Blastochloris viridis: one gene and its partner. The protein of the gene in region 2 interacts with the protein of the main gene of each other region in a pairwise test. Links are inferred from orthologs where the notes say so. Each region holds a gene or a part of one and is shown on either strand. Other genes may lie near its edges.

Evidence for each region.
Region 1: the proteins of BVIR_RS02620 (region 2) and BVIR_RS01955 interact in binary tests that used the Escherichia coli proteins (3 or more experiments, as listed by UniProt). The link is inferred for Blastochloris viridis from one-to-one orthologs.

What each region holds. Positions count from the first base shown.
Region 1 is NZ_CP012946.1:428,560-432,302, reverse strand. The notes cover bases 759-3,743. They hold BVIR_RS01955 (peptidoglycan D,D-transpeptidase FtsI family protein), read right to left. Parts: upstream 3,154-3,743; coding sequence 1,363-3,153; downstream 759-1,362. Other genes in these bases: rsmH (16S rRNA (cytosine(1402)-N(4))-methyltransferase RsmH), read right to left, coding at 3,524-3,743; ftsL (cell division protein FtsL), read right to left, coding at 3,150-3,512; BVIR_RS01960 (UDP-N-acetylmuramoyl-L-alanyl-D-glutamate--2,6-diaminopimelate ligase), read right to left, coding at 759-1,366. Also shown: more of BVIR_RS01960, read right to left, coding at 1-758. UniProt on the Escherichia coli protein: Essential cell division protein that catalyzes cross-linking of the peptidoglycan cell wall at the division septum. Required for localization of FtsN.
Region 2 is NZ_CP012946.1:572,355-578,151, reverse strand. The notes cover bases 1,575-4,482. They hold BVIR_RS02620 (transglycosylase domain-containing protein), read right to left. Parts: upstream 4,170-4,482; coding sequence 1,980-4,169; downstream 1,575-1,979. Other genes in these bases: BVIR_RS02615 (hypothetical protein), read left to right, coding at 4,438-4,482; BVIR_RS02625 (IS110 family RNA-guided transposase), read right to left, coding at 1,575-1,725. Outside these bases: dapE (succinyl-diaminopimelate desuccinylase), read left to right, coding at 1-668; more of BVIR_RS02625, read right to left, coding at 790-1,574; more of BVIR_RS02615, read left to right, coding at 4,483-4,878; BVIR_RS02610 (lytic murein transglycosylase), read left to right, coding at 5,251-5,797. UniProt on the Escherichia coli protein: Cell wall formation. Synthesis of cross-linked peptidoglycan from the lipid intermediates.

The DNA.
Region 1 (3,743 bases), 150 kb from region 2 along the record:
CGTGACCCTTGCCGGCCACTACCAGCACATCCCCGGCTTTCAGGCCGGCAACAGCGGTCCGAATCGCCTCGCCGCGGCCGGCGATCTCCTCGGCATTCGGCGCGCCCTGAACGATCGCGCGGCGGATCACCGCCGGGTCCTCGCTGCGCGGGTTGTCGTCGGTGACGATCACGCGGTCGGCGAGCCTGGCGGCCACCTCGCCCATGATGCGGCGCTTGCCGGGATCGCGGTCGCCGCCGGCGCCGAACAGCACCACCAGCCGGCCCGTGGTGAAGGGGCGCAGCGTCGCCAGCATCTTGTCGAGGCCGTCGGGCTTGTGGGCGTAGTCGACGAACACCAGCGCGCCGCCGGTCTCGGCCACCATCTCCAGCCGGCCCTTGGCGCCCTCAAGGTGCTCCAGCGCCGCGAACACCGCGCCCGGCTCCGAGCCGGTGACAATGGCAAGCCCGGCCGCCGCGAGCGCGTTCGACACCTGGAAGGCGCCGGCCAGCGGCAGCAGCGTCCGGTAGCGGCGGCCTGAGGTCTCGACCTCCAGCCGCTGGGCAAAGCCCTCGACCTCGGCGGAGATGAGGCGGATGCCGGCGCCGCTGCGGCCGACCGAGAACACCCTGAGGCCGCGCGGCCGCGCCACCGCGCGCACCCGGTCGGCCTCCGGCAGGTCGGCATCGACCACCACGCCGGCGCCCGGCGGCAGCAGCACCTCGAACAGCCGGAGCTTGGAGGCGAAGTAGGCGTCGAGGGTGATGTGATAGTCGAGGTGGTCGCGCGACAGGTTGAGGAAGGCGCCGGCCGCGAACCGCATGCCGTCGAGCCGGCGCTGGTCGATCCCGTGCGAGGACGCCTCGATGGCGAGGTGGCTGACGCCCTCGCCGGCCAGCCGGTCGAGCGTGGCGTGCAGGCTCAATGGGTCGGGCGTGGTCAGCGAGCCGTAATCGGCCCCCGACGGCGCCACCACCCCGATGGTGCCGATGCTGGCGGCGGCGTGGCCGAGCGCGCTCCAGACCTGGCGCACGAACGAGGTGACCGAGGTCTTGCCGCTGGTGCCGGTGACGGCGACTTCCAGCGCCGGCTGGCGCGGGAAGAGCCGCGCCGCCGCCCGCGCCAGTGCGCCGCGGACATCCTGGAGCACCACCACCGGCACGCCGAGATCGCCGGGCGGCGCGGTGGCGGCGACCACCGCCACTGCGCCGGCGGCGACCGCGGCCGGCGCGTAGGCGAGGCCGTCGGCGTGGGTGCCAGGCACCGCGACGAAGACATGGCCGGGCGCCACCCTGCGGCTGTCGACCGCGAGCCCGGTGACGGTGAGGCCGCCGGCGCGGTGGCCGGGCGGCAGGTCGGCGGCGAACAGTTCGGCAACGGTGGTCATTGCGGACCTATACCAGATCGCGCCGCGGTGATGCGTGGCCCGCCCTTGAGCAGCGCTTCTGCGGGCGGCAGGTCCTCGCGCTTCTCCAGGCCGAGCATCGGCGCGACGCGGGCGATGATCTTGCCGGTGGTCGGCGCGGCGTTCCAACCGGAGGTGGCGAAGCCATGGGTCTCGGGCAGGCCCTGGGGCTCGTCGAGCATCACCAGCACGAGGTATTTCGGCGCGTCGGCGGGCAATATCGCCATGAATGCCGCCATCACCTTGTTCTTGGCGTAGCGGCCATTGATCACCTTCTCGGCGGTGCCGGTCTTGCCGCCGACGTAATAGCCCTTGACCTCGGCCTTGGTGGCCGAGCCGACCTCGGCGTTGAGGCGCATCAGATAGCGCATCTTGTCGGAGGTCTCCGGCTTGATCACCTGGACGCCGAGCTTGCGCGCCTCCGCCGCCGAGCGCTTGAGGAAGGTCGGCGGGATCAGGGCGCCGCCATTGACCAGCGCGCACACCGCGGCGGCAGCCTGCATCGGCGCCACCGACAGGCCGTGGCCGAACGCGATGGTGACGGTGTTGAGCTCGCCCCAGCGCTTGGGAACGATCGGCTCGGCGCTCTCGGGCAATTCGGTGCGCAGCCGCTCCAGCTGGCCCATCTTCTTGAGGAACGCCTTGTGGCCGTCGACGCCGATCGCCAGCGCCATGCGCGCGGTGCCGATGTTGGAGGAGTGGGTGAACACCTCCGGCGTCGACAGGATGCGGCGGGTGGCGTGGAAGTCGTCGATGGAAAAACGGCCGTAGCGCAGCGGCGCGCGGGCGTCCCAGGTCGAGTTCAGCGAGATCTTGCCGGAGTCCAGCGCCATCGCCAGCGTCAGCGCCTTGAAGGTCGAGCCCATCTCGTAGACGCCGGTGGTAAGGCGGTTGATGGAGGCGTCGTCCTTGGAGCTCGCCGGCTTATTGGGATCGTAGTCCGGCAGCGACACCATGGCGATCACCTCGCCCGAATTGACGTCGAGGATGGCGCCGGAGGCGGCCTTGGCCTTGAACTTCGTCTTCGACTGCATCAGCTCGTCGCGCATGGCGTGCTGAACCCGCAGATCGACCGCGAGCTGGACCGGGTTCTGGGCGCGGTCGGTAGCGAGCCCGATCTGGTGCAGGAAGGCCAGCCCGCTGGAATCGACCCAGCGCTCGATGCCGGCGATGCCCTGGTTGTCGATATTGACGTGGCCGAGCACGTGGCCGGCCACCGCGCCGGCGGGATAGACCCGCTTGTTCTCGCGCAGGAAGCCGATGCCGGGAATGCCGAGCCGGTGGATCTGCGCCTGCTGCTGCGCGGTGATCTCGCGCCTGAGCCAGGCGAAGCCCTTCTTCGACGACAGCCGTTCGCGGGTTTCGGCCATGTCGAGATCGGGCAGCACGGCGGACAGCAGTTCCAGCGCCTCGTCGACGTCGATGATGCGGCGCGGCTCGGCGAACAGCGAGGCGGTCTTGACGTCGGTGGCCAGGATCTCGCCGTTGCGGTCGAGGATATCCGGCCGCACCGAGGACATCGCATCGCTGGGCGTGCCGCGCCGGCCGGCGCTGCCGTCGGCACCGGCGGCGAGATAGGCGGTCTTGCCGGCGATGACGGCGAAGATCAGCGCGAACACGCCGATCACCAGCCTGAGCCGCCCGCGCGACACCGTCTGCGGGTCGGCGCTCGGCGGCTTGGCCAGCCGTGCGACAACGTCCTGCACGCGGGCGGCCACGCCGGCGGCAAGGCGGCCCGGCTTTGAGGAGCGGCGGGCGGCATCGCTCATTGGACAGCCCCCGGAATGGAACTGGTGATGTCGAGCGGGTCCATCTCCTCGATCATGTCGCCGATCGGATCGCCCGGCGGCTTCGGCTTCTCGGGCAGCTTGTCGAGCTTGTCGAGCCGATCGAGTTCGAAGCTCTTGAGCGCGAGGTGGCGGCTCGCCAGCTCCTGGATGCGGTCCGGCCGCGACAGCTGGCTCCATTCGGCGCGCAGCAGCGCAATGGCTTCCTTCTCCTTGCGGATCTCGCCCCTGAGCTTGGCGATCCGCTCGGCCTGCAGCGTCGATTCGTACTTGACGCGATAGACCCCGACCGCGGCGCCGATCAGCGCCAGCACGACGATGATGTTGAGAATGCGTCCCACCGGCCCCTCCGTCAGCGCCGCCGGCGGGCGCCGGCGAACGGGTCGGGCACCCAGCCCGGTGCCGGCGGCTCGTCGCGTGCCGGCGCCAAGGTGCGCAGCGCCGCGCGCAGCTTGGCCGAGCGCGCCCGCGGATTGGCGGCGACCTCCGCCTCCGATGGCTCCACCGGCTTCTTGGACAGCGGCGTGAAGGTGGCGGGCGCGACGGCGGTTTCCGGCCGGTGGCGCGAGCCG
Region 2 (5,797 bases):
ATTGCATTCTCGGCGAGCCGACCTCGGTGGCCGAACTCGGCGACACGCTGAAAGTCGGCCGGCGCGGCTCGATGTCCGGCACGCTGGTGGTGGAGGGAACGCAGGGCCACGTCGCCTACCCCCACCGCGCCGACAACCCGATACGGCGGCTCAGCCGCATTCTCCACCACGTGCTCGCCCGCCCGCTCGACGGCGGCACCGCGCAGTTCCAGCCCTCCAACCTCGAATTCGTCTCGCTCGACACCGGCAACCCGGCCTTCAACGTCATCCCCGCCAAGGTCGAGGCGCGCTTCAACATCCGCTTCAACGACCGCTGGACGCCGGCCACGCTGCGCGCGCACCTGGAGGCCGAGATCGGGGTGGCGGCGCCGGTCGGGCGCTGGCGCGTCGAGTGGGACCCGACGGTGTCGGAGTGCTTCATCACCCCGTCCGGGCCGTTCACCGCGATGGTGGCGGACGCGGTCGAGGCGGTCACCGGCCGGCGGCCGGAGCCTTCCACCGGCGGCGGCACCTCCGATGCCCGCTTCATCAAGGCGGCCTGCCCGGTGGTGGAACTCGGCCCGGTCGGCACCACCATGCACCAGGTCGACGAGGCGGTGCCGGTGGCCGAGCTGGAAGCGCTGGCGACAATCTACCGGCGGGTGCTGGAGCAGTATTTCGCCAATTAGAGCATTTTCCGCACAACGGTTTCCGTTTGACCAGCTCGGCTCATTCTTCCCTCTCCCCTTGCGGGAGAGGATGCCGAGCGATCGCGAAGATCGCGAGGCGGGTGAGCGACTGTCTTTCTGGTCAAGCGGTTCGCCATGGCTGTTTGTCTCTGAGGATGGCGTTGAGGATGACGAGGAGGCGCCTGGCGACGGCGACGAGAGCGAGCATCTTGGGCTTTCCGGCGTCGAGGAGGCGGCGGTAGAAGGTTTTCAGGACGGGGTTGTACCGGCTGGCGACCAGCGCGGCCATGAACAGCACTGTTCTGACGGTCGAGCGACCGCCGCCGATGAAGCTGCGCCCCTTCCAGGACCCGGACTGGCGGGTGAAGGGGGCGAGCCCGGCGAGGGCGGCGATCTTCTTGCGGTCGAGCGTTCCCAGCTCGGGCAGCTCGGCGAGGAGCGAGCGCGCCACGATTGGCCCGACGCCGGGAACGGAGGACAAAAGGTCCTCGGCCTCGCGCCAGGCGGGCGAGCTGCGGACGGCGGTGTCGATGTCGCGGTCGATCTCGGCGAGTTCCTTTTCGAGGGCCTGGATGAGGCGCTCGATCGATTGGCGCACGCGCGCGACGGCGGTATGGCGCAGGCGCTGGCGCTCTGCGCCCATCATCTCGACGATCTGCCGGCGGCGGGCCATCAGCGCGGCGAGACGGCGCGTCGCCTCGTCGGGCATCGGCCGCACCTCCGGCGCGGTGGCCGCGGCGAAGTGGGCGATCACCGCGGCGTCGATCGGATCGGTCTTGGCGCGCTTGCCGAGGGCGCGGGCAAACGCACGCACCTGGGCGGGGTTGACCACCACCACCGGCAGGCCGGCCGCAACCAGCGCTGCGGTGACGACCGCCTCAAAGCCGCCGGTCGCCTCCAGGGCGACGAGGGCGGGGGCGAGCGCCGTCAGGCGGTGGCAGAGATTGGCGAGGCCTTCGCCGTCGCGCGGGACGGCAAACGCCTCGCCCAGGGGGCGGACATGGACATCGAGGCGATCCTTGGAGACATCGATACCGACGGTGATCTGTTCCGACATGACCCGACCTTGCCGAAGCGAGCTCGTGCGGCCCTGGCGACTGTCCGGGTTCGAAGGAACGACGGGTGGGGCGCCGATCTCACCCACGGTCTCGGACGACCCAGGGGTTTGCGGGCTCCCACCCGTCACCGCACCCGGTAGCTTACCCGATCGCGGCGCATTCAAGTTACAAGGGGTGCTTGCCCGCAAGGGGAGAGCGAATCGACGCGGCCCTCGGCCAACGGCCAGTCCGAACTGATCAACCGGGAACCCGGTCACTGCCCGCGCCCGAACAGGCGGTCGATCAGCCAGCCGTCGAGGCTGCCGCTCTCGCCCGCAGCCCGGCCGCCGAAGCCCGGCCCCTGGATGGCGGGCCGCTCGGCCTCAGCCGACGGCGGCTGATCGGGGGTGGTCCAGCGGAAATTCGGCCCGCGGCTGCCGCCGGGCAGCTCGGTCGGGGCGAAGTCGCGGTGGGCCTCGCGCATGAAGCGGCCCCAGATCTCGGCCGGCAGGCCGCCGCCGGTCACCTTCTTCATCGGCGAGGAGTCGTCGTTGCCGAGCCACACCCCGGCCACCAGCCGACCGGTGAAGCCGACGAACCAGGCGTCCTTGAAGTCCTGGGTGGTGCCGGTCTTGCCGGCCGCCTGCCAGCCCGCGATCTGGGCCTTGCGGCCGGTGCCGGACACGATCACCTCCTCCAGCATCGCGTTCATCATGCCGACATAGCCCGGCGCCACCACCCGGCCGCGCGGGTCGGCGCGGCGGACGTAGAGCGTCTTGCCGCCAGCGGCGCGCACCCGCTCGACCATCACCGGCCTCGCCGGCAGCCCGCCATTGGCGAACGGCGCGAACGCCGAGGTCAGCTCGAGCAGCGTCACCTCCGAGGTGCCGAGCGCGATCGAGGCGTTGGCTTCGAGCTTGGCGGCGATGCCGAGCCGCTGGGCGGTGTCGACCACCGCCCTGGGGCCGACCTCCAGCGCCAGCCGCACCGCCACGGTGTTGAGCGAGTGGGCGAGCGCGGTGGTCAGCGTCACCGGCCCGCGATAGTCGTGGGTGTAGTTCTCTGGCTTCCAGCCCTTGATCTGGATCGGGCTGTCGTCGCGCAGCGTGTCCGGGGTGAGGCCGCGCTCCAGCGCGGCGAGGTAGACGAACGGCTTGAACGCCGAGCCGGGCTGGCGGCGCGCGGTGACAGCGCGGTTGAACTGGCTGTCGGCGTAGCTGCGGCCGCCGACCAGCGCCCGCACCGCGCCGTCCGGGCTCATCGCCACCATCGCGCCCTGGCTGGCGTCGGCCTTGGCGCCATCGCGCGCCAGCGTCTCGACTAGCGCGCGCTCGGCAAGCTGCTGCAGCACCGGATCGAGGGTGGTGATGACGGTGACGTCATCCTCAACGTGTCCGACCAGATCGTCGAGCACGTCCATCACGTAGTCGGCGACAAAGCCGATCGAGCCGGCATCCTGGCGTTTCACCACCTGGGCCGGGCGGGCCAGCGCCACCGCCTCGGCCTGGCGGTTGATGTAGCCCTCGTCCGCCATCGCCTGGACCACCAGCGCAGCGCGGCGCTGGGCGGCGTCGAGGTGGCGGGTCGGCGCCAGCCGGGTCGGCGACTTGACCAGGCCCGCCAGCATGGCGGATTCGGCCAGCGTCAGCTGGCGCGCCGGCTTGCCGAAATAGCGCTGCGCCGCCGCCTCCACGCCATAGGCGCCGGCGCCGAAATAGACCCGGTTGAGGTAGAGTTCGAGGATCTGGTCCTTGGAGAACTTGCGCTCCAGCCACAGCGCCAGCACCACTTCCTGCAGCTTGCGGGAGAAGGTGCGCTCCTGGGTGAGGAACAGGTTTTTCGCCAGTTGCTGGGTCAGGGTCGAGCCGCCCTGCGACACGCCGCGGCGCAACACATTGGCGACCGCGGCGCGGGCGATGCCCACGGGGTCGACCCCGAAATGGTCTCGGAAGCGCTTGTCCTCGATGGCGATGAAGGCGTCGGGCAGATAGTCCGGCAGCGCCTGCAGCGGCACCGCGGCCCCGCCCATCTCGCCGCGGGTGGCGATCACCCTGCCGTCGAGCCCGGCGATCTGCACCGTCGGCGGGCGCTTCGGCACATCGAGCGACTGAATCGGCGGCAGATGCGCCGCCTGCCACACCAGCAGGCCGAGCCCGGCCAGCCCGGCCCAGATCGCGATGACGACGCTCCAATAGACCGCCCGGCCGATCCAGCCGAGAAAACCGCGGCGGGCCTTGCGCACCGGCTTGCGCGGCGCCGGCTCCGGGTGGGCGGCCTTGCTAGGGGGCGGGCGCTTCTTCGCAGTGGGGGCTTTGGCGGCGGGGATTCTCCCGCCGGAGGTTTTGCCGCCAGCGGGGCCGCCGACGCGGTCGGCGGGATCGAGGCGCAGGTCGAGCGTGCCGCGCGGCCGGCTCTCGCCTTCCGGCGCGCGGTGCCCGCCCTGCCTGCGCTCCTTCCACGCCATGCCGGACCCGTCCCGCCCAACCGTTGAGGCGCCCCCGATCTGCAGGATGCCGGCGGTTTCGTTAAGGGGCGGTTAGGGAGGAAATGCGGCGCCCGGCCCGGCCGATTTCGCGATTGAGAGCGCCCGGCCCCGCGCTCTTACCGCCTTGACCGCTCCGGCCGGCGCCGCCATCGTCGCGGCCTGCCGCCGATGCGGCAGGCTGGCGGCGCGCGGCCTCGAAGGTCTGGCGCGCGAGCCGGCAGTCCGTTCATGACGGCGGGGGCGTGTCATGCCGTTCGTATTCATCTCGCTGCAGGCGCTGATCATCGGCGTGGCGACGTTCGATCTGATCGGCGCACTGGTCAATGTCGCCGAACTGGGCTCGCGCACCTTCCTTCGCCACGCCGTGCTCGACGGCGGCGTGATCGTGCTGTCGGTGGCGAACATCTATTTCATCCTGAAGGTGCTCAACGCGCGCTACGCCGACCACATCCGGCTGGAGATCATGTATTTCAGCCAGTTGCTCTGCCTCGGCGCATTGGTGTTCCTGCTCCGCCACTTCCAGCATTCGCTCGATTTCGAGGCGGGCACCCTCACCTATGAGAGCGGCCGGCTCGGCGGCGCGGTCACGGTGTGGCTGGGCTATTCGGCGGCGATGGCGGCTTGCCTCGCCGCAATCTGGAAGCTGTGGACCAAGTCGCGCTGGGTGGCCCAGCGCTTCGAGCGCTAAGAGACCGTTTGGAAACTCGGACGGCAGGCCGCGTTGTGCGCGAACTGCCGGACGCCAGGAGGAAAGCGAGACCGATACCGGGGAGTATCGGCGAGCTTTTTGACGCCGCGACCGGCGTTCGCCCCGCAACCCGAAGGGCCGGGCCGCTTTCGGGCGCCCGGTTCGTCGCCGATCTCGACCGTACTCCCCGGTACGCTCTTCGATCGGCTCCTGCCGGAGCGCCCGAAATCGGCTCCGGCGCGGCCCCGTCGGAGTTTCCAAACGGTCTCTAAGAGACCGCCATCACGTCGCCATCGACTTCGGCTGGTGTAGGCTTGGCCGGGAGTGGCGGTGATTCACCGCCGATCCGGGTCGGGACGTCAGGAGGAGACGATGCGGCGGACATCGACAAAGCGGCGGAGCACCGGCTTCAGCCTTGTTGTTGCGGCGGTGGCGGCGCTGATAGCGGCCCCGGCCGCGGCGACGCCGGCTGCAGCACCCGCAAGCGTGCCGTGCCGCACCTCGGGCAGCTTCGAGAGCTGGCTGGAGGGGGTGAAGGCCGAGGCGCGCGCCGCCGGCGTGGCCAATTCCGCCATCGAGGCCGCGCTTGCCGGCGTGACCTATGATCCGGCCATCATCCGGCGCGACCAGGGCCAGGGCGTCTTCCAACAGACCTTCCTCACCTTCTCCGATCGCATGGTCTCCAGCGACCGCATGGTGCGCGGCCGCAAGTATCTCGGCCAATATGCCGGCGTGCTGTCGCGCATCGAGGCGCAATACGGCGTGCCGGGCGCGGTGCTGGTGGCGTTCTGGGGGCTGGAGACCGATTTCGGCTCCGACCTCGGCAAGTACAGGGCGCCAGCGGCGGTGGCGACGCTGGCCTACGACTGCCGGCGCGCCGACTATTTCCGGCCCGAGCTGATCGACCTGTTGCGTATCG